DNA from 4 places in the Lentilitoribacter sp. JB5-8 genome. Region 1 is predicted to be linked to each of the others. Evidence: predicted binding sites of a transcription regulator. Region 1 holds the regulator's gene; each other region holds the start of a gene.
What was found. The regulator LexA, encoded in region 1, represses DNA repair genes until DNA is damaged. The targets are predictions, from matches to a motif close to TGTTCNNNNTGTGTTCNG.
Positions count from the first base shown of each region.

Region 1 (5,973 bases):
CAAAACCGGTGTTGAGATGGAAGCATTAACAGCATGCTCGGTTGCGTGTTTGACGATCTATGACATGGCGAAAGCTGCGGATAAAGGCATGGAAATCGGCGGCATAAAGCTGATGAAAAAGACCGGTGGTAAGTCTGGCGAATGGACCGCAAATAGCGAGGTCGAATAGCGCTATGGCTCTCTTGCCTGTTGATCAAGCACTTGAAAAACTGCTGGATGGTGCTGAGCCAAAAAGCACTGAAATGATGCCAATCTCGCAATTGCGCGGTCGGATTTTAGCCACAGACCTTATTTCCAAACGCACGCATCCACCTTTTAATGCATCCGCGATGGATGGTTATGCTGTTAAGTTCAAAGACGCGAGTGAAATTGGCGCAACGATTAAAGTTATCGGCGAATCTGCGGCAGGTCACGGATTTCACGGTACATTTGAAGATGGCGAGAGTGTCCGCATTTTCACAGGCGCACCCGTTCCCGCTTCTGCCGATACAATTCTCATTCAGGAAAACACTGAAAAGCTCGAAGATGGATTGATCAAGGTCACTGCACCTGCGCAACCTGATCGGCACATTCGGCTTGCAGGTGTCGACTTTTCCAAAGACGATGTGCTTTTAAAGAAATATCGTGAGTTGGACTATTCTGCGATCACACTTGCTGCCAGCATGAATTATGCTGCAGTTGAAGTTTTTCAAAAGCCATTGATATCAGTATTAGCGACCGGCGATGAACTTGTATCTCCAGGTGAAGAACCGGGCATAGATCAAATCATCGCGTCAAATGCTTTTGGTGTCATGGCTATGTGCGAAAGCGCTGGTGCTGATGTGATGGATCTGGGTATCGCGCAAGACAAATTAGATGTGATTAAAGCATCGGTGCAAAAAGCTCTGGATAACAATACCGATATTTTAGTGACAATTGGTGGTGCATCTGTTGGCGATCATGACCTTGTTCAGCAAGCGCTGACTGAAATGGGTATGCAGCTCAATTTCTGGAAAATTGCCATGCGCCCAGGAAAACCGCTCATGTATGGCACATTGGGTAAAATGCGCTTTATCGGCCTGCCCGGCAACCCTGCCTCAAGTTTGGTGACCGGTTCACTCTTTTTAGCGCCGCTTGTGCGCAAACTTGCAGGCCGGACAATAACCACGCCCATAACAACAGCGAAATTGACTGTTGAACTGCCTGAAAATGATCATCGGCAGGAATATATGCGGGCGCAAATTCAAACGGATGAGCTTGGTGAGCGCATTGTAACCCCGTTTAAGCGGCAAGATTCGTCGCTGGTACGTGTTTTTGCTGATGCCAATGGGCTTTTGATTCGTCCGCCAAACGCAAAAGCTGCCTCAAAAGGCGATATTTGTGATGTGATCCTGTTTGAAAACTAAGTTTTTTAGAATTTTTTTCGACTAAGATGCAAACATCAATGAGATACCTAAAAATTCACACCCCTTGTTAGTAGGTGATCTTTTCTCGTTGAATAGAGTTTTTAAACGGATACTTATTTATATAACAATAACAGACACTTATACTTAAAAAACAACCTGTAATTGTTCTCAACCTAGAACAAAGCTCACTTAATTCCGCTTATGTTCTGGTATAATTCTACCTTTGTTCAAGAAATACTAAATCTCATCTTGTCGATCGACCAAGTTTTGTTAATTAATTATTTACTATTGCAGAACACAAATAGAACATATATGCATTGTTCATGGTTTGTTTCTAACGTGATGAGGTTTTGATATGTTGACACGCAAACAACAGGAACTGCTGTTTTTTATTCATGAGCGCATGAAGGAAACAGGGATTCCGCCCTCATTTGATGAAATGAAAGACGCGTTGGATCTGGCATCAAAATCCGGCATTCATCGTCTCATCACAGCTCTTGAAGAGCGTGGGTTTATCAAACGCCTTCCTAACAGAGCGCGTGCACTTGAAGTGATAAAGCTTCCAGAGAGCTATCAATCGACAACGCCCCCTCCTCGCGGATTTAATCCAAGTGTTATTGAGGGAAGCAAAGATAAAGTCGAGCCAATCCGTTCAAAACCGCAAGAGCAAATGGAAGACAATGGGTCATTAAGCGTGCCTGTTATGGGACGCATTGCAGCGGGTGTGCCGATCTCAGCTATTCAACATACGACGCACAACATTACCGTTCCGACAGACATGCTTGGTGGTGGCGATCACTACGCGCTTGAAGTTAAGGGCGATTCCATGATCGATGCTGGCATTTTTGATGGCGATACAGTTGTGATCAAAGACGCAAATAATGCAAACCCTGGCGACATTGTCGTTGCACTTGTTGATGATGAAGAAGCAACGCTTAAAAGGTTCCGCCGCAAAGGTGCGTCCATTGCCCTTGAAGCTGCAAACCCTGCATATGAGACGCGTATCTTTGGGCCTGACCGCGTGAAAGTTCAGGGCAAATTGGTTGGCTTGATCCGACGCTACAACTAATGCATATTTTGACGGACCGCTTAATTGTTGGTCCGTTTTAATGTTTGACCATCTGGCAACCAATACTCATCTGCGCGCCAATTAAAGTATCTTTGAATAGTCCAGGGACGCACAGCGTCTCCAACAGCTGTTTCAACTCTATACGCATTCCCATTACGAGCTGAATATAATGCCATTGAGCCACTCTGCTTTAAGTCATAGCGGCTGATAATCATTTCAGTAGCGCATTCGTTCCTTAAAGCGCGGTTTACCCCAAACGTTGTCACGATAATATCCGCAAACTGGCAAGCAGCGCGCATATGTTCCGTCTTTCCAAGCGTGGTTATGATCTTACCGTTATATTCGTTCACACAAAAATGGGTGTTAAAACAACGAAACGCAGCATCACCTTTAATCAATATTTGTAGATCTTCCCGGCGGGCATTTTGTGAGTCAAAGCCAATGTCAGCCGTATTTATTAATTGCGGTTTTTCAAGCTCAAGCAAATGCGCACTTAGCCACTGATCTACGATAAAGCTTGATGGACGGGATCGATTAACGAACAACGTTTTATCCTGGCGGACACCAATAAGCTTTCCGTCTTCGCTAATGAAAACATCCGGGATGTTAATCGGTAAGACAAAAGACAAAGCCAATCCCACCACGATTGATAACAGCCCTATATGTTTGATGGAACTTCGAAACAGTACAAAAACGATAAAGCCTGCAACCAAAAATGCTATAACTATGGGAATTGGTTTACCTGTCTTGAGCTCTCCACCCAATCCAGAAACCCAGTTTGCAAGGTAAATCACAACATCTATTGATTGGCCCAATCCCGTTAAGGGCAACCATTCAAGCCCATAAGGCATGAGTAACATGGAGAGTAATGCAAGCGGCATCACGAGAAATGTAACCACAGGCATCGCCAAGACATTTCCCAACAGACCATAGCCTGCGAGTTGATGAAAATGAAAACTTGAGAAAATGCCTGTTGCGAGCCCTGCAATCAAAGCTGTCATTCCTAGCCCAAACACAAACTGAACCGTTCTGTACAAAAAAGTTTCTTTAAAATACACCGTCGATCGCTCGTAGTGGTTTAGTTTTATCCGCGCCCAGGCGGAATAAACTGATACGAGTGCTGTTGCCGCGGCAAAGGACATCTGGAACCCAGGTGTCGTTACGCTTGAGGGTTTTATTAAAATAATGATGATGGCGGCTATTGCTACATTTCGAAGGGTTATGGCTGGTTTATCGAATATGGTTGCCCCCAGCATAATCACCAACATAAGCCAAGCGCGTTGGGCGGAAATTGGCGCGCCGGATATAACGAGATAAGCGCTTGCAGCTGACAATGCGGCCACTGCCGCAAGCTTTTTAACCGGTATGGCCTGAACAAGCGATGGAAAGACGCTGAGCAAAGCCCGAATTGTTAAAAACAAAGTGCCAGACGCTAAAACCATATGAAGACCAGAAATCGCTAATATATGGGCAAGACCGGCATTGCGGAGCGCTTCGACAGTTTGCTCGCTAATTGCCTTTTTATCGGCAATAATTAAGGCAGATGATATCGCTGCGGCATCACCACTTAAATGATTGTTTATGCGGTTTGAAATCTTTGATTGAATGGCACCAACAAATAACTCAAATCTGCTTTTTAATGGCAATTCGTTGGCTTTGATATTCCCAAGTGAAATGGGTGATCCAAGCATAAACCCATATGCACCGATATCATTGATATAAGCACCGAATGCAAAATCATATCCGCGTGGATACACAGGTCCCGATGGTCGCGTTAATCTTGCTCTTGTTTGAATGATCTCACCGACATTGAGTTGGCCATCTCCCCCGCGCGCGACCAATTGAACCTTTTGCGGTGGTCGCTTAATGGTGGGTTTAGATGTTGAATTGATCAATATCTTGTAGCGCGGCGTGCCATTTGTCCCAAGGCTTTTGGATAAAACAATGCCTTTTAGATTTGTGGTGACATCACTATCGAGCAAAACCGTGGACTTTTTCATCTCAAAATTTGCGGCAAATGCACCGATGAAAAACGCGGATAAAAGTAGTAAAATGAACTTTGCGCCGACATTTATTTGCCTATTAAGTGCGGCAATTGCGCTCAAAACTATGATTGGAATCACCAAAAATTCATCTGAAATGTCGAGTTTTCTTGAAAAATTGAAATAAGCACCGAAAATTAAAAATACTGGAATACACAAAAAAGTGTGACCAAATGCAGTTTCAGTCGCTAATGATCTGGAAAAATAACCTAAAAGGTTAGCATTATTTGTCTTATTACGCGAAAATGTTTCATGGCGTGTAAATCTCAAATTGCGCAATATAAACGATTTAGAATGGCTAAAACGCGTTTTATTAGCTAATTCTTGCTGTTTTTGCTCCACTTCAAACACAGGGCATAAATCCAGTCATTCAAGCAATTTGAGAGATCAATGGCAAAATACTACCATAAGTTTTGTCAAGTGGTAAACTGAACGTAACAATAGTTTTACAAGGCTGTTTATAAATATTGCTCATCAATCTTGGCAATGCATCAGAAATCGTATAGCTAAAGCCCAAGCTTTTATGAATGCACCGCAACATAGTTCAATTTCGCGCTGCATAAAAACATATAAAGGGGATCTAATATGACCGATAAAAAAGCCACATTAAACTTCGAAGGCAAAGAGTTCGACTTTCCTGTCCGCTCCGGAACTTTGGGTCCCGACGTCATCGACATCAGCTCACTATACAAGCAAACAGGTGCGTTCACATTTGACCCGGGTTTTACCTCAACTGGTTCATGTGATTCAGATATCACATTTATCGATGGTGATAATGGTGTTCTACTTCACCGTGGTTATCCAATTGAGCAATTGGCTGAACAAGGTGACTTCTTGGAAGTTTGCTATCTCTTGCTTTATGGCGAATTGCCAACTGCAGCTCAAAAAGAAGACTTTGACTACCGTGTAACGCGCCACACAATGGTGCATGAGCAAATGTCTCGCTTCTTTACAGGTTTCCGCCGCGATGCTCACCCAATGGCTGTTTTGTGTGGTTGTGTGGGTGCCATGTCATCTTTCTATCACGATTCAACGGATATCACAGATCCGCATCAGCGCATGGTTGCTTCTATGCGTATGATCGCGAAATTGCCGACACTGGCTGCAATGGCTTACAAATACCATGTTGGTCAGCCATTCATCTATCCAAAGAATGATCTGGACTATGCATCAAACTTCTTGCGCATGTGTTTTGCCGTTCCTTGTGAAGATTATAAAGTAAACCCAGTTCTTGCACGTGCTATGGATCGTATCTTCATCCTACACGCTGACCACGAGCAAAACGCTTCAACATCAACTGTGCGTCTTGCTGGTTCATCTGGTGCAAACCCATTTGCTTGTATTGCCGCCGGTATTGCATGTCTTTGGGGTCCTGCACATGGTGGTGCAAACGAAGCTGCGCTGAACATGCTTGCTGAAATTGGCAGTGTTGATCGCATTCCTGAATATGTTGCACGCGCAAAAGACAAAGATGATC
Region 1 is NZ_CM146332.1:2,405,111-2,411,083, reverse strand. Features, by position in the region: gene moaC (cyclic pyranopterin monophosphate synthase MoaC) at 1-169, shown strand, start outside; gene ACZ1GZ_RS11830 (molybdopterin molybdotransferase MoeA) at 174-1,385, shown strand; gene lexA (transcriptional repressor LexA) at 1,741-2,454, shown strand; gene ACZ1GZ_RS11820 (ComEC/Rec2 family competence protein) at 2,475-4,577, opposite strand; gene gltA (citrate synthase) at 5,082-5,973, shown strand, end outside.

Region 2 (5,973 bases), 470 kb from region 1:
TTTCTAAAACTTCCAGAGTTTTCGGCACATCCAAAATTGCCTTTGCACCGGCTGCAACAACAATAACCGGGGTTCTCGAAAGCTCTTGTAAATCAGCCGAGATATCAAAGCTGTCACTGGCACCGCGGTGAACTCCGCCAATGCCACCTGTTGCAAAGACAAAGATACCAGCTTGATGGGCGGCCATCATCGTTGCGGCCACTGTTGTTGCCCCCGTTTTTCCTTGCGCAATGGCAAATGCGAAATCCGCTCTGGATAATTTCATTGCATCGGGTGTTTTTGCTAGTTGTTCAATGGCTTCGCGTTCCAGCCCGACATGTAACTTGCCATCTAAAACCGCGATAGTTGCCGGCGTTGCGCCATTATCTCGAATAAGCTGTTCAACACCTGTTGCCATCTCAAAATTGCCAGGCCAAGGCATACCATGCGTTATGATTGTCGATTCAAGCGCTACAATGGGCGCATTTTTTGAAAGTGCATCCGCAACTTCAGCGCTATAGGTAATATCTAATTGAGTTTGCATTTGTGGCTACCTTGTTATTGGGATTGTTCAAGTTCTTTTTGAACAAGGTCGTGTGAAAGAAGAGGGTGTTGTGCACCGTTTATCGTGATTGTCAACCGCGCTGCAGCCATTCCAAACTCTAAAGCTTGTTGAATATTATGACCATCTTCAACTTGTGTAACAAATCCGGACAATGTGGCATCACCAGCGCCAGTGACATCTATAATTTTATCAATTTGTTTTGGTTTGAGGCTTATGTGCTCTGAGCCTTGTAAGAATCCTGTAATCTCATCTGCTCCATTGGTTATAATCGCGCCGCGTAGACCCAAAGCTTCCAGTGAGGTTTTTAATTCAGCCTGTGATGTATTCATAACGATTGCTTTGGCTTCATTCATATTCATTGCCAGACAATTTATCCGCTTCATGACCTTTAGATACCGCACAACTTTGGCAGGGGAGACGGCAATTGCATACCAATGACAATCATCATGTATTGTTCTTGATATCTCTATGAGAATATCTTCAGGTAAGTTTGCATCTGTGATCAAGATGCGAGAACTTTCGAGCTGCTTGATGGTTTCATCTTTAAGAAAGGATGCGGGGGTTAAGTCGTCATACAATTTCATATCAGCAAGAGCGGCAACAAGTTCACCATGTCGATCAATCAGTGCTGTATAGCTGGGGGTGTTACCATCGCATATAACCGGACAATCATTGATATCCTGTAGACCAATCTGATTTGAAACCAGATTTGCATTCCCATCATTTGCTCGTGGAGAAATAAAAGTAACATCAAGCCCAAGCCGAGATAAGTTGGCAGCAACATTAAATGCACCGCCACCGATAACTTCTTCAACGGTTCCCGGGATGCTGGCACCTGCAATATAGTCTTCAGTCATGGCACCTTTTCGGTCGATATGGGCGCCCCCGATTACTAAAACTGAATTCAAAACTATATACCTTTCACGAATCGTATATCATCACCCCAGCAAGTTTAATGTACATGGTTAGGATTGAACAGATTTAGAATATTGCCGTGTACAAAAAAAGAACAAAAGTGTTTTTATCGTTATATTGCAATAACTTAATTGGGTGTTGTCAAATGAGAACAAATAGAGTACATTTAAGTTAAGTTGGCGCTTGAACAAAGCGGTTGGTTTTAAACTTAGAGGTATCAGATCATGGGACAGAACTCCTTACGACTAGTAGAGGAAAAATCGGTGGATAAAAGTAAAGCGCTAGATGCAGCACTTTCTCAAATTGAGCGCTCATATGGCAAGGGCTCAATTATGAAGCTTGGATCAAATGAGAATGTTGTTGAGATTGAAAAAGTTTCAACTGGTTCGCTTGGTCTGGATATTGCGCTTGGTATTGGGGGACTACCTAAGGGCAGAATTATTGAAATTTATGGTCCTGAAAGTTCTGGTAAGACAACACTTGCGTTGCAAACAATTGCAGAAGCGCAAAAAGATGGTGGCATTTGCGGCTTTATCGATGCGGAACATGCGCTTGATCCGGTTTATGCTCGTAAACTGGGTGTTGACCTTGAAGACTTATTGATCTCTCAGCCTGATACCGGTGAGCAGGCGCTTGAAATTACAGATACGCTTGTGCGTTCTGGTGCGCTTGATGTTTTGGTTATTGACTCTGTTGCTGCTTTAACGCCGCGTGCTGAGATTGAAGGTGAGATGGGTGATAGCCTTCCTGGTCTTCAAGCTCGTCTTATGAGCCAGGCGCTTCGTAAGTTGACGGCTTCTATTGCAAAATCAAACTGCATGGTGATTTTCATCAACCAGATCCGTATGAAGATTGGTGTGATGTTTGGTTCTCCTGAAACCACAACAGGTGGTAACGCGCTTAAGTTTTACGCATCTGTCCGTCTTGATATTCGCCGCATTGGCGCTGTGAAAGATCGTGATGAAATCGTGGGTAACCAGACACGTGTGAAGGTTGTTAAAAATAAAATGGCGCCTCCATTCAAACAGGTTGAATTTGATATTATGTATGGAGCGGGGTCGTCCAAAACCGGTGAATTGGTTGATCTTGGTGTAAAGGCTGGGATCGTTGAAAAGTCAGGTTCCTGGTTCTCTTATAATAGTCAGCGTTTGGGGCAAGGCCGGGAAAATGCGAAGCAGTTCCTCGCTGATAATCGCGAAGTTGCTGATGAGATTGAATTGTCATTGCGCCAGAATGCGGGTCTTATCGCTGAGCAATTGCTTGACGATCCTTCAGGCGGTAAAGAAGAAGATGATGTTGCTGCTGGTGGTGAGAAATAGGTTCAACCCACCTCAAGTGCAAAAAGTAAAACTTAAAGCCACCTATATTGGGTGGCTTTTTTGGTTTTTGAGACCGAACATTCAAGCCGACACCTAAAAATATATGATTTTCTCTTAGAATACCTGCGAAGCGGCATTATATGGTTGATATAATTGGTTTTCGAATTTAAGAAAAATCGATGATTGATCAGCATGGGGTGCAAATTTTCACGCACTCGTAGCTAGCGGAGTTTAAGACGGATATGAGTAGCGTAAACGATATTAGATCGGTTTTCTTAGATTACTTTAAGGGACAAGGGCATGAAGTTGTATCTTCAAGCTCACTGGTTCCTCAAAATGATCCAACATTGATGTTTACCAATGCCGGCATGGTTCAGTTCAAGAACGTCTTTACTGGCCTTGAGCAACGCCCTTATAAAACTGCCGCGACATCGCAAAAATGTGTACGCGCTGGCGGTAAACACAATGATTTGGATAATGTTGGTTATACGGCGCGTCATCATACATTCTTTGAAATGCTCGGTAACTTCTCCTTTGGTGATTATTTTAAAGAGCAAGCCATTACGCATGCGTGGAATTTGATCACGAAGGAATATGGTCTTCCTAAAGATAAACTACTTGTGACTGTTTACTCAGAAGATGAAGAAGCTGCGAATCTTTGGAAAAAGGTTGCTGGTTTTTCTGATGAGAAAATTATCCGCATTTCAACAAGTGATAACTTTTGGTCCATGGGCGATGTAGGTCCTTGTGGTCCATGTTCTGAAATCTTTTTTGATCATGGTGACCACATTTGGGGAGGGCCTCCAGGATCTCCTGAAGAAGATGGTGATCGCTTTATCGAAATTTGGAACCTTGTTTTCATGCAATATGAGCAGGTTTCATCAGATGAACGCTTGAATCTACCTAAACCATCAATTGACACAGGTATGGGGCTTGAGCGTATTGCCGCTGTATTGCAAGGCAAACACAATAATTATGAAATAGATCTGTTTGAAAAACTCATTCGTGCATCAGAAGAGGCAACGGGTGTGAAAGCGGAAGGTGATCAATTGCCAAGCCATCGCGTGATCGCAGATCACTTGCGCGCTTGTAGCTTCTTGGTTGCTGATGGGGTATTACCGTCCAATGAAGGTCGTGGATATGTGCTACGCCGTATTATGCGCCGCGCGATGCGTCACGCGAATCTTTTGGGTGCAAAAGAACCTTTGATGCATAAGCTAGTTCCAAGTTTGGTGCTAGAAATGGGTGACGCGTTCCCAGAATTACGTCAAACAGAAGACTTGATCAAAGAAACATTTGAAATCGAAGAAGTGCGTTTCCAGCGCACGCTTGGTCGTGGGCTTCAGTTGCTTAATGAAGCAACGGATGGCATGTCAGAAGGTGATGAGCTGAAAGGTGATGTTGCATTTAAGCTTTATGACACTTATGGCTTCCCGCTTGATCTGACGCAGGATGCATTGCGTGCACGCTCAATTGAAGTCGATGTTGATGGCTTTAATGCCTCTATGGAAAAGCAAAAAGCTGAAGCACGTGCGAACTGGTCTGGTTCTGGCGATGCAGCTTCTGAAGCCGTATGGTTCTCTGTCTTTGATCGCGTGGGTCCAACTGAATTTTTGGGTTATGACAAACTCCTTGCCGAAGGCGTTGTTCATGCAATTGCGATGGATGGTGCTGAAGTTGAAACCGCTTCTGAAGGTCAGAAAGTTGATATGGTCTTTAACCAATCACCGTTCTACGCTGAAATGGGTGGTCAGGTTGGAGATAGCGGTCAAGTTATCTTTGAAAACGGTGCTATTGCAGAGGTTTCTTCTGTATCGAAAAAAGCAGATGGCTTGTTTGTTCATCATGGTGTGTTGCAAAATGGTTCGATCAAAACTGGCGATGCTGGACGTTTGGAAGTTAATGCTGAACGTCGTGCTGATATTTGCCGTAACCACTCAGCAACGCACTTATTGCATGAAAGCCTTCGTCAGGTGCTTGGTGAGCATGTGGCGCAAAAAGGCTCTCTTGTATCTGAGAACCGATTGCGGTTTGACTTTTCACACCAAAAACCAATTGGCGATGAGGAACTTCAAGCGATTGAGAGCATCACCAATGAGGTTGTGCTGCAAAGCAATCCAGTGACCACCCGCGTGATGGGCGTTGATGATGCTAAAGAAGCAGGCGCACGTGCCTTGTTCGGTGAGAAGTATGGCGATGAAGTTCGCGTTGTCGCAATGGGTGAGCAGGTAGAAGGCTCAAACCATGATGGCCAGTTCTCTGTCGAATTGTGTGGTGGTACGCATGTCGCTAATACCGGTGAAATCGGTGTTGTAACGGTATTGAGCGAAAGTGCTGTCTCTGCAGGGGTTAGACGTATTGAAGCGCTAACAGGCGATGCTGCGCGTGATCATTTCAGAACACAGGAGCAAAATCTTAAGGCAGCAGCTGCTGCGCTTAAAGTTACGCCATCTGATGTGGCACCGCGTGTTGCGCAATTGCTTGAAGAGCGCAAGCAGCTCGAAAAAGAACTTGCTGACGCAAAACGCCAACTGGCAATGGGCGGCGGCTCTAAAGGTGATCAACCGGAAGAAGTCAACGGTATCAAGTTTTTGGGTAAGGTCGTTGAGGGCATCGGTGGACGCGAGCTAAAAGCACTTGCTGATGATGGTAAGAAATCACTTGGCTCAGGTGTTGTTGTTTTTGTCGGTCTTGATAATGGTAAAGCGGGTGTCGTTGTCGGGGTCACAGATGACCTTACTGATAAATACAGCGCGGTTGATTTGGTGCGTGCCGCTTCTGAAGCCGTTGGTGGCAAAGGTGGCGGTGGCCGTCCTGACATGGCTCAAGCCGGTGGTCCGGATGCATCTAAAGCGGATGCAGCAGTTGATGCGGTAAAAGCATTTTTGTCATAAACCATAGATAAATTCATAAAAAAGGCCCGCGAAACTTAATTTCGCGGGCCTTTTTGATTCAATTTCTTAAGTTTTAAGCTTAAGCCATTGCTTTTTGCAAGTTTTCGTCAACTTTGTCCAAGAAGCCAGTTGTCGACAACCAAGGTTGATCTGGACCGATAAGCAGTGCCAAGTCTTTTGTCATGTAGCCTGACTCAACTGTATCGATACATACTTTTTCAAGTGTAAGTGCGAATTTTGCAAGCTCAGCATTGTCATCCAATTTTGCACGGTGAGCCAAACCACGTGTCCAAGCAAAGAT
Region 2 is NZ_CM146332.1:2,874,148-2,880,120, reverse strand. Features, by position in the region: gene ACZ1GZ_RS14115 (pseudouridine-5'-phosphate glycosidase) at 1-523, opposite strand, end outside; gene ACZ1GZ_RS14110 (carbohydrate kinase family protein) at 538-1,452, opposite strand; gene recA (recombinase RecA) at 1,684-2,778, shown strand; gene alaS (alanine--tRNA ligase) at 3,021-5,672, shown strand; gene ACZ1GZ_RS14095 (NADP-dependent isocitrate dehydrogenase) at 5,752-5,973, opposite strand, start outside.
Region 2: a site for LexA is predicted at 1,607-1,624, ahead of recA (recombinase RecA). Genes of this name have one in related genera too.

Region 3 (5,973 bases), 940 kb from region 1:
CATATTGGAATGTCGGGCGTAAAATCGAAGCGCGTTTTCAGTGGCAACGTGCATTATTGAACATGTCTGATTTTGACGAAAGTCTGATCCCTGCTATTGAAAAGAAGATCAAAGACGGAATGCCTGAGAACAACACTGAAAGTGCATCCACGTCCTCTGATGGATAAGTCGACGTTATCTCTAACAGCTCATGCGAAAGTTAATCTTGCGCTTCATGTAACGGGCCAGCGTGACGATGGCTATCATTTGATCGAAAGCCTTGTTGCTTTCACTGATTTTGGCGATCAGATTACCGCCACACCTGCTCAAGAAAATAGCTTTGAGCTCTGTGGCCCATTTGCTCATGTGCTGGATGGTCACGATGACAACTTGATTGTCAAAGCACGCGATATGCTGGCAGCGCATGCCCATCAGAACGGATTTCAAACAACGCCAGTATCGCTCATATGTGAAAAAAACCTGCCTGTCGCGTCTGGCCTTGGGGGCGGCTCAGCCGATGCAGCAGCTGCGCTCAACATTCTAGTCAAACTTTGGGATCTTGATATCTCAGAGATTGAGTTGGAACGTATGGCACTTGATCTTGGGGCTGATGTTCCCATGTGCCTTAAAAGCCGTGCACTTATTGCGAAAGGTATTGGTGAGGAGATATCACTTGTAGCGCCGTTCCCTAAAGGCAATATTGTGCTTGTTAATCCGATGGTTCAAGTGTCAACTCCGGTTGTTTTCAAAGCGCTTGAAACAAAACGAAATGGGTCTTTAAGCTCGCCAACACAAATCCATAGTTTTGATGAATTGGTGGCTGTTATCGCCCAAAACCGCAATGATCTCCAAAATCCCGCAATTCTTTGCTGCCCTGAAATTGCTGAATGTCTTGATAGGCTGGAACAAACCAAACCTTCATGTGCGCAAATGTCGGGTTCCGGTGCCAGCTGCTTTGCGCTATATGAAGACAATGAAAGCGCTTTTCGCGCAGAACAAATCATCAAAGATGCGCATCCAGATTGGTTTGTGAAGACAACTCAATTGCTTGGGTAATGAAGGGAAAAACTGATGGCTGGGATTGATGAAAATCGAGCGTTCATCGCCGTTAAAATAGCAGTCTTAACTGTTTCAGACAGCCGTTCCCTTGATGATGATAAATCTGGTCTTACGCTTGCTAAGCGTATTGAAGATGCAGGACATATCCTTGTCGATCGCGATATCGTCAAAGATGATAAAGGAAAGATCGCTGCACGCGTGACGTCTTGGAGTAAGGATGATGGTATTGATGTCGTTATCACCACGGGTGGAACGGGCTTTACCGGACGGGATGTCACCCCAGAGGCGCTTGAGCCTTTATTTGAAAAACACATGGATGGGTTTTCGCATGTTTTTCATTCGATCTCGCAAGATAAGATTGGTACATCCACCATTCAATCGCGCGCAACCGCTGGCTTGATTAATCAGACTTTTGTCTTTGTTCTGCCCGGTTCACCCGGTGCTTGCAAAGACGCCTGGGATGGGATTTTAAAAAACCAACTCGACTACCGCCATATGCCATGCAATTTTGTGGAGATTATGCCTCGGCTTGATGAACACTTAAAGCGTGGTGCAAACTAGCTGGGGTTAAGCCATAAGCTGTGAATAGCTTGCTGGCACCATTTCGCATCTTAACTTTACGGCTCTTGATCCATTAGCAATACTCTCAAGTGATTTCCCATTTTTCACATGATTTGCAAATTCACGTTTAGGCATGAGTAGGCCATATTCCAGTGGCGAAGATTTGCGCAACAAGCGCTTTAAGAATGGCAAACGATAATTGACCGATGGCGACATCTTCGCAGATGTTTGTCCATTATTAATATGCTCAGTGAATGCCTCAATCCACCCGTGAAGAGGTTTTGCACCAGGCTCGATAAGCATGATCCATTCACTTCTTATATTCGCAGGAAGTTTATCAAGGTCTTGAGATGAATAAAGATTGCAGCCAGCAGCGTCAGCAACCGTTGCTGTGCCATCTGATGAACCATCATCAACAATGGATACATCGCTGATAATTCCCTCGACAGCTCCGCTGACGAGTGCACTCAAAGTCTTTGCTAATTCTGCCTCTTGATTATGGCATTGAATAATAACTGAAATCATAGATTTCTTTTATCTAAGGCTGACAAATATTGCAATGCACCAATTATTGTTCTTGTTTTGTTCTATTTTTCATGCTAGGAATATATTCAAGGTTGGCGACTCATAAAAAATAGAGCGCAGGGAGATAAATATGAACGAAGCAGGACGGCACCACACCGAGTTTGATATTCCACATGGTTCGGATATCAATCGCCAAATGCTGGCTGACCAATCTATTCAAATTGATCATTCGCGTAGGCGTGGGCGTGCAGCTGGTATTAATCCAAGTGGTCGGTTTGAATTGCATACGCATCATGTTTTTGATGATGGATGGAATAATCTTGAAACGCTTGAGCCGTTTAAAACAGAAGTTCAAGTAGAACGTTCGCGATCTATCATCACTCGCAACACCTCCCCTGACCTCCCATTTGATCGCTCCATTAATCCTTATAGAGGATGCGAGCATGGCTGTGTTTATTGCTTTGCGCGCCCCACTCACGCAAATATGGGGTTGTCCGCCGGTCTTGATTTTGAGAGTAAGCTCTTTGCTAAACCCGATGCTGCTCGATTGCTCAAGCGAGAATTATCAAAACCCAATTATCAACCCAAAAGCATTGCCATTGGTACCAATACAGATCCCTATCAACCCATTGAAAAAGATATGCGCATTATGCGACAAATCTTAGAAGTCTTAGCAGAAGCCAAACACCCTGTTGGTATTGTAACAAAGTCTGCACTTGTCTTGCGCGATATTGATATTTTATCACAAATGGCACGTGATGGTTTAGTGCGTGTTGCGATGTCGGTAACGACGCTTGATCGTAAACTTTCACGCTCTATGGAACCGCGTGCTTCCACGCCGACCAAACGTCTTGAAGCTATGCGCACTCTGTCAGATGCTGGCATACCCACTTCAGTGATGGTGGCACCTGTTATACCTGGATTGAATGATTTTGAGATCGAGCGTATTCTTGACAGCGCGCATAATGCTGGCGCTGAGCAAGCATCATACGTACTTTTACGCTTGCCTCAGGAAGTCAGCCCCATTTTTAGAGACTGGCTATTACGGCACTACCCTGATCGATATCGTCATGTCATGTCGCTTGTTAGATCGATGCGTGGCGGTAAGGATTATGATGCGGAATTTGGCAAACGCATGCGCGGTGCGGGCCCTTACGCTTGGCAAATTAGCAGACGTTTTGACATGACATGTAAGCGCCTTGGTTTGGGTAAACGCATGCCATCACCAAGAACGGATTTATTCGTCAAACCTGAGGGAGAGAATGTTCAGCTTTCGCTGTTATAAAAGCTTCCTCATATGAGCCATTACATCATGAGAGATCGCGCCATAGATCTAAGCATGATGTGATCAGCGCAAAAGTTGAAATGCCGCCAACTATTTTGACTTTGCGTATATGGTTCTGACCCTAAATCAGAACCTGAGATATATTATAGTCATTTGTCCCCGACTATCTTATATCAACTGCCTTTTATCATGATGATATCAAGAGCGATTAGCTCGGGCAGTAACCTCTTGCGAGAATTGACGTGGATGTGGCATGATCCCCTAACAAAATGCGCATCCACGTCGGTTCTTCAATCTCATGCCCCAATCAGAATTAGATTTTGATCTGTCAAAAGGTCCAGATTTTAGCTCAGAACTTAAAGCTAAAAATCAAGGTTATTGGCCGGTGGCCGGTTTAGATGAAGCTGGACGGGGTCCACTAGCAGGACCTGTTGTTGCCGCTGCGGTGATACTGGATGAACATAATATTCCAGAGGGTCTAAACGATAGTAAAAAATTAACTGTGAAGAAACGCGAAGTTTTATTTGATGAGATCATGAGAACTTCACATGTCGCGATATGTTCAAACTCTGCTCAAATAATAGACAGAACAGACATTCGAAAAGCGAGTTTGGACGCTATGCGCAGATCTCTACATGCCTTGGCGAAAAAAACCCAATACGCATTGGTTGATGGCAGGGATGTCCCATTTGGCATGAACGTTCCAGCAGATGCATTGGTCAAGGGAGATGGCCGTTCACTCTCAATAGCGGCAGCATCTATAGTGGCGAAAGTTACTCGAGATCGCATGATGGAATACGCATCAAAACTATATCCAGAATATGGGTTTGAAAAGCATGCAGGCTATGGCACCAAAGCTCATAGAGATGCCATTATTGAATTTGGCCCCTGCCCCATTCACCGCTTTAGTTTTAAACCAATCCGTAAAGACTAATTGCGCTATTTATTTTTTTGATAAACGTTACCATCGATTTCCAAGACATCGACACTAAACGTATCAATCATCGGAAATTCAGCCATAATATTATCAAGCAGCGCTTTGGAAATTTCAGCTTTGCGAGCGCGTGAGCGACCATCTAAAAGATGAGCTGTGACATGGATGAAGTCTTTCGCTCCATTTCCGTAATATGCATTTAAAATAGAATGCGCGCGTATTTTGATCGCTTCAGGACGTATACAATCAAATTTACAGCACACCTCATAGGTCGACTTTAGCGCCTGATCTAATTGATCATTATCAATTGAATTTGCTGAATATTCTAAAACGACATGAGGCATATAAATCTCCATAAAACAAAGGCCCGATGGATGAACCATCAGGCCTTGAGTTTATATATTGCTTGTTAAATACAGCAAGAAAAATCGAAACTAGTTCAAACGATCTTTGACTTCAGCCAATGATGATTTGAACAAACTTGATTTTGTTGAAGCTGTCACTTTATCACCGATAAGCTTTTCAGCCGCAGTGATCGCAACTTCAACAGCAGATGCGCGAACTTCGCTCACTGCGTCTTGCTCAGCCTGAGCAATCTTTTGCTCAGCAAGTGCTTCGCGACGAGCCACATATTCTTCTGACTTAACGCGAGCTTCTTCTTTAAGCGTGTCAGCTTCTTTTTTAGCTGCAGCGACGATGTCTTCAGCTTCTTGTTCAGCTTCTTTGCGCTTACGCTGGTATTCAGCCATAAGCTGCTGCGCTTCTTCACGCAGGCGCTTTGCTTCATCAAGTTCGTCTCTGATCTTATCAGCGCGTTGATCGAGCGCGCCAGTAATCTTACCAGGAACTTTCAGATAGAAGATTATGCCGAGGAAGATAATGAGGCCAACGAGTGCCCAAAATGTAGCGTCCATTTTGCCTCTCCTATTTCACAGCGTCACGCACAGCGGCAGTGACTTCAGCTTTGGTAACTTTACCACCAAGCAATTGTTCAACAATAGCCTGAGCAGTGTCACCAGCAATACCATCAACTTCAGCCAATGCTTTTGCTTTAACAGCAGCAACATTAGCTTCGCTTTCAGCAAGCTTCTTGTTCAATGCTTCTTCGTGCTTGGCACGCTCCGCATCTGACTCAGCTTTTGCTTTCTCGCGAGATGTTGTGGCGATTTCATTTGCCTTACGACGAGCATCTGCAAGTTCTTGCTCATACGCAGCAACCGCAGCATCGGATTCGTCTTTCAGCCTGTTGGCTTCATCTAAATCTTCAGCGATACGATCATGACGATCTTCCAAAATGCCACCAATACGAGGTGCGATGACTTTTGAAACAAGCAAGTAAAAAATGCCGAATGTAATCGCAAGCCACAAAAGCTGTGATGGATATAGACCAGGATCAAACGGAGGAAACGATCCGCCGGCTTGTCCTTCGCTGTGTCCAGCAACTTCAGTATTTGCGTTTTGAGTCGTATGGGACTCCGCATGTGCGGTGGTCACAAACATATCTCACCTCCAAATAATGCGATCACGGGGGCAAAAATCCCCACGTGACCAAACATTTTCAATTCGCGAATGATTAAACAGCGAAAAGAAGGAGAAGTGCAACTAGCAATGAGAAAATACCCAAAGCTTC
Region 3 is NZ_CM146332.1:1,461,568-1,467,540, reverse strand. Features, by position in the region: gene ACZ1GZ_RS07010 (tetratricopeptide repeat protein) at 1-167, shown strand, start outside; gene ACZ1GZ_RS07005 (4-(cytidine 5'-diphospho)-2-C-methyl-D-erythritol kinase) at 160-1,035, shown strand; gene moaB (molybdenum cofactor biosynthesis protein B) at 1,051-1,599, shown strand; gene ACZ1GZ_RS06995 (glycosyltransferase) at 1,606-2,124, opposite strand; gene ACZ1GZ_RS06990 (PA0069 family radical SAM protein) at 2,255-3,409, shown strand; gene ACZ1GZ_RS06985 (ribonuclease HII) at 3,708-4,343, shown strand; gene ACZ1GZ_RS06980 (hypothetical protein) at 4,349-4,687, opposite strand; gene ACZ1GZ_RS06975 (F0F1 ATP synthase subunit B) at 4,778-5,257, opposite strand; gene ACZ1GZ_RS06970 (F0F1 ATP synthase subunit B) at 5,268-5,843, opposite strand; gene ACZ1GZ_RS06965 (F0F1 ATP synthase subunit C) at 5,917-5,973, opposite strand, start outside.
Region 3: a site for LexA is predicted at 2,172-2,189, ahead of ACZ1GZ_RS06990 (PA0069 family radical SAM protein). Genes of this name have one in related genera too.

Region 4 (5,973 bases), 1.8 Mb from region 1:
GGAAAAATTACTCGCAACACCAAGTTCTGCATAAGGGGTGGTGGTGCTATTCACGCAAACAATCCATGCATAAACCACTTTGGCAAAAGGCCTTGTGACAAATGCGTTTCACGCTCATAAAGACCCTGACGGAAAATCCAGAAGCGACGCCCTGATTTATCTTCAACGCGATAATAGTCGCGCGTTTGCGCGCTTTCGCCATCAATCCACCATTCAGCACCAATACGCTCTGGTCCTTCCGCGCGCGCCACCTGATATTGACTGCGGCGCCATTTAAAACGGATAGGTGGCCCTTCAGGAACTTCCGCAATTGCAGTAACAGGTTCAGGGTTTGAAAATAACCGAATTGGACGGTCGCAATATTGGTTTTGAGCAATCTGATCATCATATTTGAAATGTCGGATCACCGGCATAAAAGATGCAGCACGCTCAGGGATAAAACTCTGATGAAACACAGATTTGACCACACTATCTTCACCCAATCGCGCAGTAATTTGGTCGGCTAATTGATGCATGCTTGTTTGCACATTCCGACCATCAACAAATGAATCTTGAACATCGGATTTTAAAACAGCCTGCAAAACGCAAAGTCTGATTGTTTCAAACCCCATACCCGCATCTGCCTCATCATAGATCGCGGCTAACTTTTGCGAAAATAAAGCTCTTATGCGTTTAGCATCGCGAGACGGAGCAGAAAGGCCAATCATAATTTTGCGCACAACGCCATCCATGCGAAACAACATGAGCATAAATTCTTGCCCCGCCTGACCTCGCTTTTCCAAATCCGATCGCAGCGCATTTGATAATTGCTCAATACAAGTTTCAATATCCTCCTGCCGCCCAATAGGTTCAGCCAATCGCCGCTCAACTGATAAATCAGAGACAGGCAAACGCGGAGAGACCGGTTCTTCTTCCTGCCCCAAAGCCTGATCAAGACGTTTTAAAAGCAAAGGACCAAATCGGCGCATCAAGGGTTTGCGCGGCGCGGATAATATATCTTTAACTTTTTTGAGCCCAACACGATCAAGCGCTAACAACATATCAAGCGGTAAACGCAAAGCGGCCATTGGAAACTGACGAAATCGCGCTTCAAAATTATCCCAATTCATGATCGCAGTTTCTGCTTTATGCTCATGCAGCGCATATTGACTGCTAAATTCTCGGGCCATTTCTCGAGCAAGCCCCCACGCTAAACCAGGCGTGGGAGCAATCGAGCCTTGGGCGTAAATTCCCATTTGATCAAACCGCGAAATAATATCTTTCAGCATCTCAGCTTCACCGCCAAATAAATGCGCGCAGCCAGTAATATCCAAGAACAACCCTTGCGGCTTTCCAAAGGGTGCATCAAGACCAATGAGAGGCGTATAGCGATCCGCCCAATCAGCCAACGCATTTAGAAAGGCTAAATCCGCCGCATCATCGCTGGCAATGATATCAAGGTCGGGGCATATCGCCCGTGCTTCGGTGACACCTTGGCCTTCGCGCAATTTATGCGCCTGAGCAGTCATATCAAGAGCTGCCAACCGCATGGCACCCTTTTGCTTTGCCACACATACCATGGGCGCAAATTTGGCTATCTCACTTTGTGTTTTATCCGAACGCCACGACGCGCCCCATCTCAGCCGCTTGATCCGATCCGTTGCCAGATAGGGAAATGCCACCGCCAATATCCGGCGGTTGCTCTTGATAAAAATCGACTGGGTTGGAAGAGATGTCCTTGGGTCTTGCGGTGAAAGAGTGGCTGTCATTGTTCCATTCCAAAATGAATGATTGCGGTGCTGGGTTTTTGCTTTTTTCTAAGGTGATCTGAAAGGCTGGGTTTGAAAGACTGTTTGAAAACGCCCTTTTTGATGGCAGAGCCCGCAATGCTGCCGGTGCGGATTGCACACCAATGCGCAAACGCGCAGCTGTTGCCTCTTCTTCTCCGGCTTGCCGCAATAAGAAAAACGGACGTCCCGAACTTTGTGCGCGTAAATGCAAACGCCGCGTACCGGCCATATCAAGACTTTGCGGATTGCCCCTCACTTCCAAAATGGTTGCCGCAACAGATTTTTGTTTAGCCGTCAATTCAGCAACCCAAAGCGCATCATGTAATGAGCGCGGCTGGATAAAAAGACATGTCGCAGGGTTAATGCCGAGCGAGATCAAACCTGGTGGATATATTTGCCCACCTTCAAGACGCGATGATGTTTCGCTGATAAAGATAATCGGCAAATCTTCATTATGCTTTTGCTTTAAAAAGCTCTGCATTTGATGCGCCAAAATCCAGGTAAAGGCACTTGCCGCACCTGTTTGTCGCGTTTCCTGGGATCTAAGTTCTGTTAACGCACCAAGATTAATTCCACCTGATAAAGCGGTATCTAAAGCTGGGTCATCAAATTTAAGAATGTCCTCATTATGCCTATTACTTTCATATTGTTTTGGTAGCGTAACGAGATTTTGTGCATTATCTTTGTCTGACTTAACGGATTGCGCAAACGAGGTATTATCAAAGCGAGCTGTAGATCGCTTTTCAATTTTAGCTATCTTGTGTCGAAGACAATTTAAATCTTCACGCGCCAGACTTTCGCGCATTTGATGCTGTCGCATTGCACGTTCACCCCGTTTTATAATGTTCACTATTTGTTCTAATATAGATTCCAGAAGATCAAAAAAGAGTCAAGCATATTTTAAGGAATAAATTCCTTGCTGTATTTTGCGAACTTAGCGGATCTCAGGTTCATAAAGCGTGACATCAAGCTCTTCGATCTTCTCCATCAGAAAGTTTCGCGCATCCCCAATAGCTTGATTATATTGACTGGGACCAATGTGTTTAAGCATGAAATCAACAACTTCTGATGATTGAAATTCGCTCAACTCATGATCAAACTCATCTGCGAAAAACCCACATAAGGCACGCGCAATATCTGTTTTCCGCTCATCGCTTAATTCTAAGCCCATATCATTCACTCCCTGAGATCAACCATCAAAACGCTACTTAAAACTCAGCGCGTGATTGATGCAAGAGGCCAGTAGGTTTTGACCAGAAAGGTTTGATCTCATCTATATGAAGCGGCGATTTTAATCGTCTAACAGGACCCAAAGGTGTTTTTTCAATATCAGGCGAAAAATCTTCAATGGTCTCAGTCATCGGATCAGCACCAAACTGATCTTGTGCTGTGGTTTTCAAAAGTTCCGCTGTACGCGCTAGGGATAAACGCGCAGAAGAGGCTTCACCAAAATCGCGCAATCGAGACAAACCACGTAAGGCACTAGCCGCAATGAGATAGCCCGTCGCATGATCAAGTGCCTGCACGCTCATAGGACGAGGTTTAGGACCATGAGATATTTCCATGCCTTTTGCAGCTATTCCGCAACTCATCTGCACCAAACTGTCAAATCCGCGCCTGTTGCGCCAAGGGCCTGACCAGCCATAAGCATTGTGAGCAATATCAATCAAAGACGGATTAAGCGCTCTTAAGCTTGGTCCATCAAGACCAAGACGTTCCAGTGCATCCGCGCGATAACCATGAATAAACACATCGGCCTGTGAAAGCAGAGTTTTTAAATGCGTAAGATCTTCCAAAGACTTCAAATCTAACGTTGCGCAATTTTTCCCCGGGATCATATCAATAATATGTTCGCCCTCATCCCAACCTTTGGGGTCAATGCGCAAAACATTGGCGCCATAATGAGCCAAAAAACGCGTCGCCACTGGCCCGGCAATGATCCGCGTTAGATCAAGAACCTTTAAACCTTCCAATGGGCGCGCTGGACGTGGTTTATGATCAAGTTCACCACCGATAAAATGCTGCCAAGCGATTAACGGCTCTTCAGACAATGCCACACCTTGCGGATGGATTGCCCAATCGTCAGAACTCATCATCCTTGCCGCCGCACCGCCATTTTCAACAATCATGGTTTCAAGTTCATCGCCTTGATAATTTGCAACCTTATTCGCAATCCCTGCGCGATCCAAATCACCCAGAACTTTTGTAACGACCTGGCGATGATGCGGCGCATTGGTATGTAAACGAATAAATCCACCGCGGGTTTGATAATCTCCCGCCAAATCATCCCAAGGCGATGACAACGCCCAACCCTTTGGTCGCACAGAACTCGAAAACCAGCGATAGGCCAGATGCTGATCAACATGAATTCGACCCCGATATTGCGCGCCAAAAGCATAATGCGCGAGTGCAAGACCAGCCGCAGCAATAGAACTGGAGGCAAGGGATGTCACCGAAAACACGTCAGATGACATGGCATGAGCGTTTTTCACGTGAATCATTTCGCCTTGTCGCCAATCATCGGCAAAATTCAAAGCATCTAAAATGGGTTTCATCAGAGCCATGAGAGCACCTTTCATAAACTGAACTGTTGATGAAAAAATCGTCGTAACTTGACAGATCGTCAAGATTGATCAACATAATCAACATGAAAAAAGATCAAGATGTCTTTACACTCAGCGCCAAAGAGGTGTGTGAAACCCTTAATATTTCACGCCAAACGCTCTATGCATATGTGAGCCGCGGCAAGGTGCGGGCCAATGCGCAACAAGGCGATGCACGCAAAAGTCTTTATCACGCGCATGATGTTGAAACACTGCTAGCGAGCAAAAAACGTGGTCGATCACGCAGGGCAATTGCAAAATCAACCCAAAGCTGGGGTGAACCGGTTCTGCGATCAGAGATTAGTCACATTGATCAGGGAAAGCTCTATTACAGAGGGTATGATGCGATAGAGATGTCCAAAGAGGCAACTTATGAAAATGTCGCCAAGCTCTTAATCAACACTGATCTGAAATTTGATCCAGACTTCAAATTTGTCCCTATCGAGGGCAAAAATGCCTTTGTGCGGATGTTAGCGGCAGCGACACATATTTTAACGACGAATTATCCGCTAGAAGAAACAGAGCGCAACGGGTTTATCCTTAAATCTCTGCTTGCAGCCATTTGCCAGATCGAAACGCTGGCAGACGAACCATTTCATGTTCAACTCGCAAAATATTTCTCTCAAGATGATGATTTTGCTGACATTGCACGGCGTTGCCTGGTTTTATGCGCCGATCACGAGCTTAATCCCTCAGCTTACACCGCACGTGTTGCAGCCTCAGCACATGCAAGCACCGAAGCCTGTATCTTAGCAGCGCTAGCAAGTTTTTCTGGAACACGGCATGGGTCCATGACCTCAATGACAAGATGGTGGGTGGGGCGAGCTGCGATGAAAACCGGCGACGAAAAGGCTGAATTTATCAAAACCATCAAAAACCCACCGGGTTTTGGTCATCCGATTTATCCCAAAACAGATCCGCGCGCTGAGGAATTGCTTAAATATTTTGATTTGCCAGAAGGTTGGGGTGAGATCGTATCAGAAGTTGAAAAAACATATGGGCTATATCCTAATATTGATTTCGCACTGGCCGCCATGGAAAAAAGCCTCGGATTGCGACCCAAAACCGGCCAAACACTGTTTGGCTTTGGGCGCGTGATCGGCTGGATCGCACATACCGAAGAACAGCGCGAAAGCGGCAAGCTCATCCGGCCACGCGCATGGCGTTAGCGTTGATAGTTCAAGCAAATTTGAGAAGATGATCCAAGGCCTTTCGCGTTGTGGTCTTCAATTCTGTTTCATTTGGTGCAGGCATCACACCAATGGCACGCCGAATTTGTAGATCTCCAATGAGCAAATTCATGTAAAGACGTGTAACTTCATCTAAAGATAGATCACCGAATGTGCCCTGATCTTTGATCTGACCAAGGACCTTTGAGATCAGCGGCAAAACACGTTCGCGCCCAACCTTTGATAAGGCAATTCCAAGTTCTCCGCTCGCATCCGCAGCCGCAGCACGATTGAGCGCAATCGCACGATCACTTGTTACAAGCCTTACAAGTTTGAGGCTGATATCTTCTAATATTTGCATAGGATCGCGATGGGCTTCGAGGTCTTGGGTCAAACTCGCATAAACATCATCTGCATTGCGGATCACCATCG
Region 4 is NZ_CM146332.1:583,665-589,637, forward strand. Features, by position in the region: gene ACZ1GZ_RS02810 (error-prone DNA polymerase) at 1-54, opposite strand, end outside; gene ACZ1GZ_RS02815 (Y-family DNA polymerase) at 51-1,661, opposite strand; gene ACZ1GZ_RS02820 (ImuA family protein) at 1,591-2,589, opposite strand; gene ACZ1GZ_RS02825 (DUF2164 domain-containing protein) at 2,704-2,940, opposite strand; gene ACZ1GZ_RS02830 (CoA transferase) at 2,978-4,333, opposite strand; gene ACZ1GZ_RS02835 (citrate/2-methylcitrate synthase) at 4,417-5,541, shown strand; gene ACZ1GZ_RS02840 (TetR/AcrR family transcriptional regulator) at 5,552-5,973, opposite strand, start outside.
Region 4: a site for LexA is predicted at 2,613-2,630, ahead of ACZ1GZ_RS02820 (ImuA family protein). Genes of this name have one in related genera too.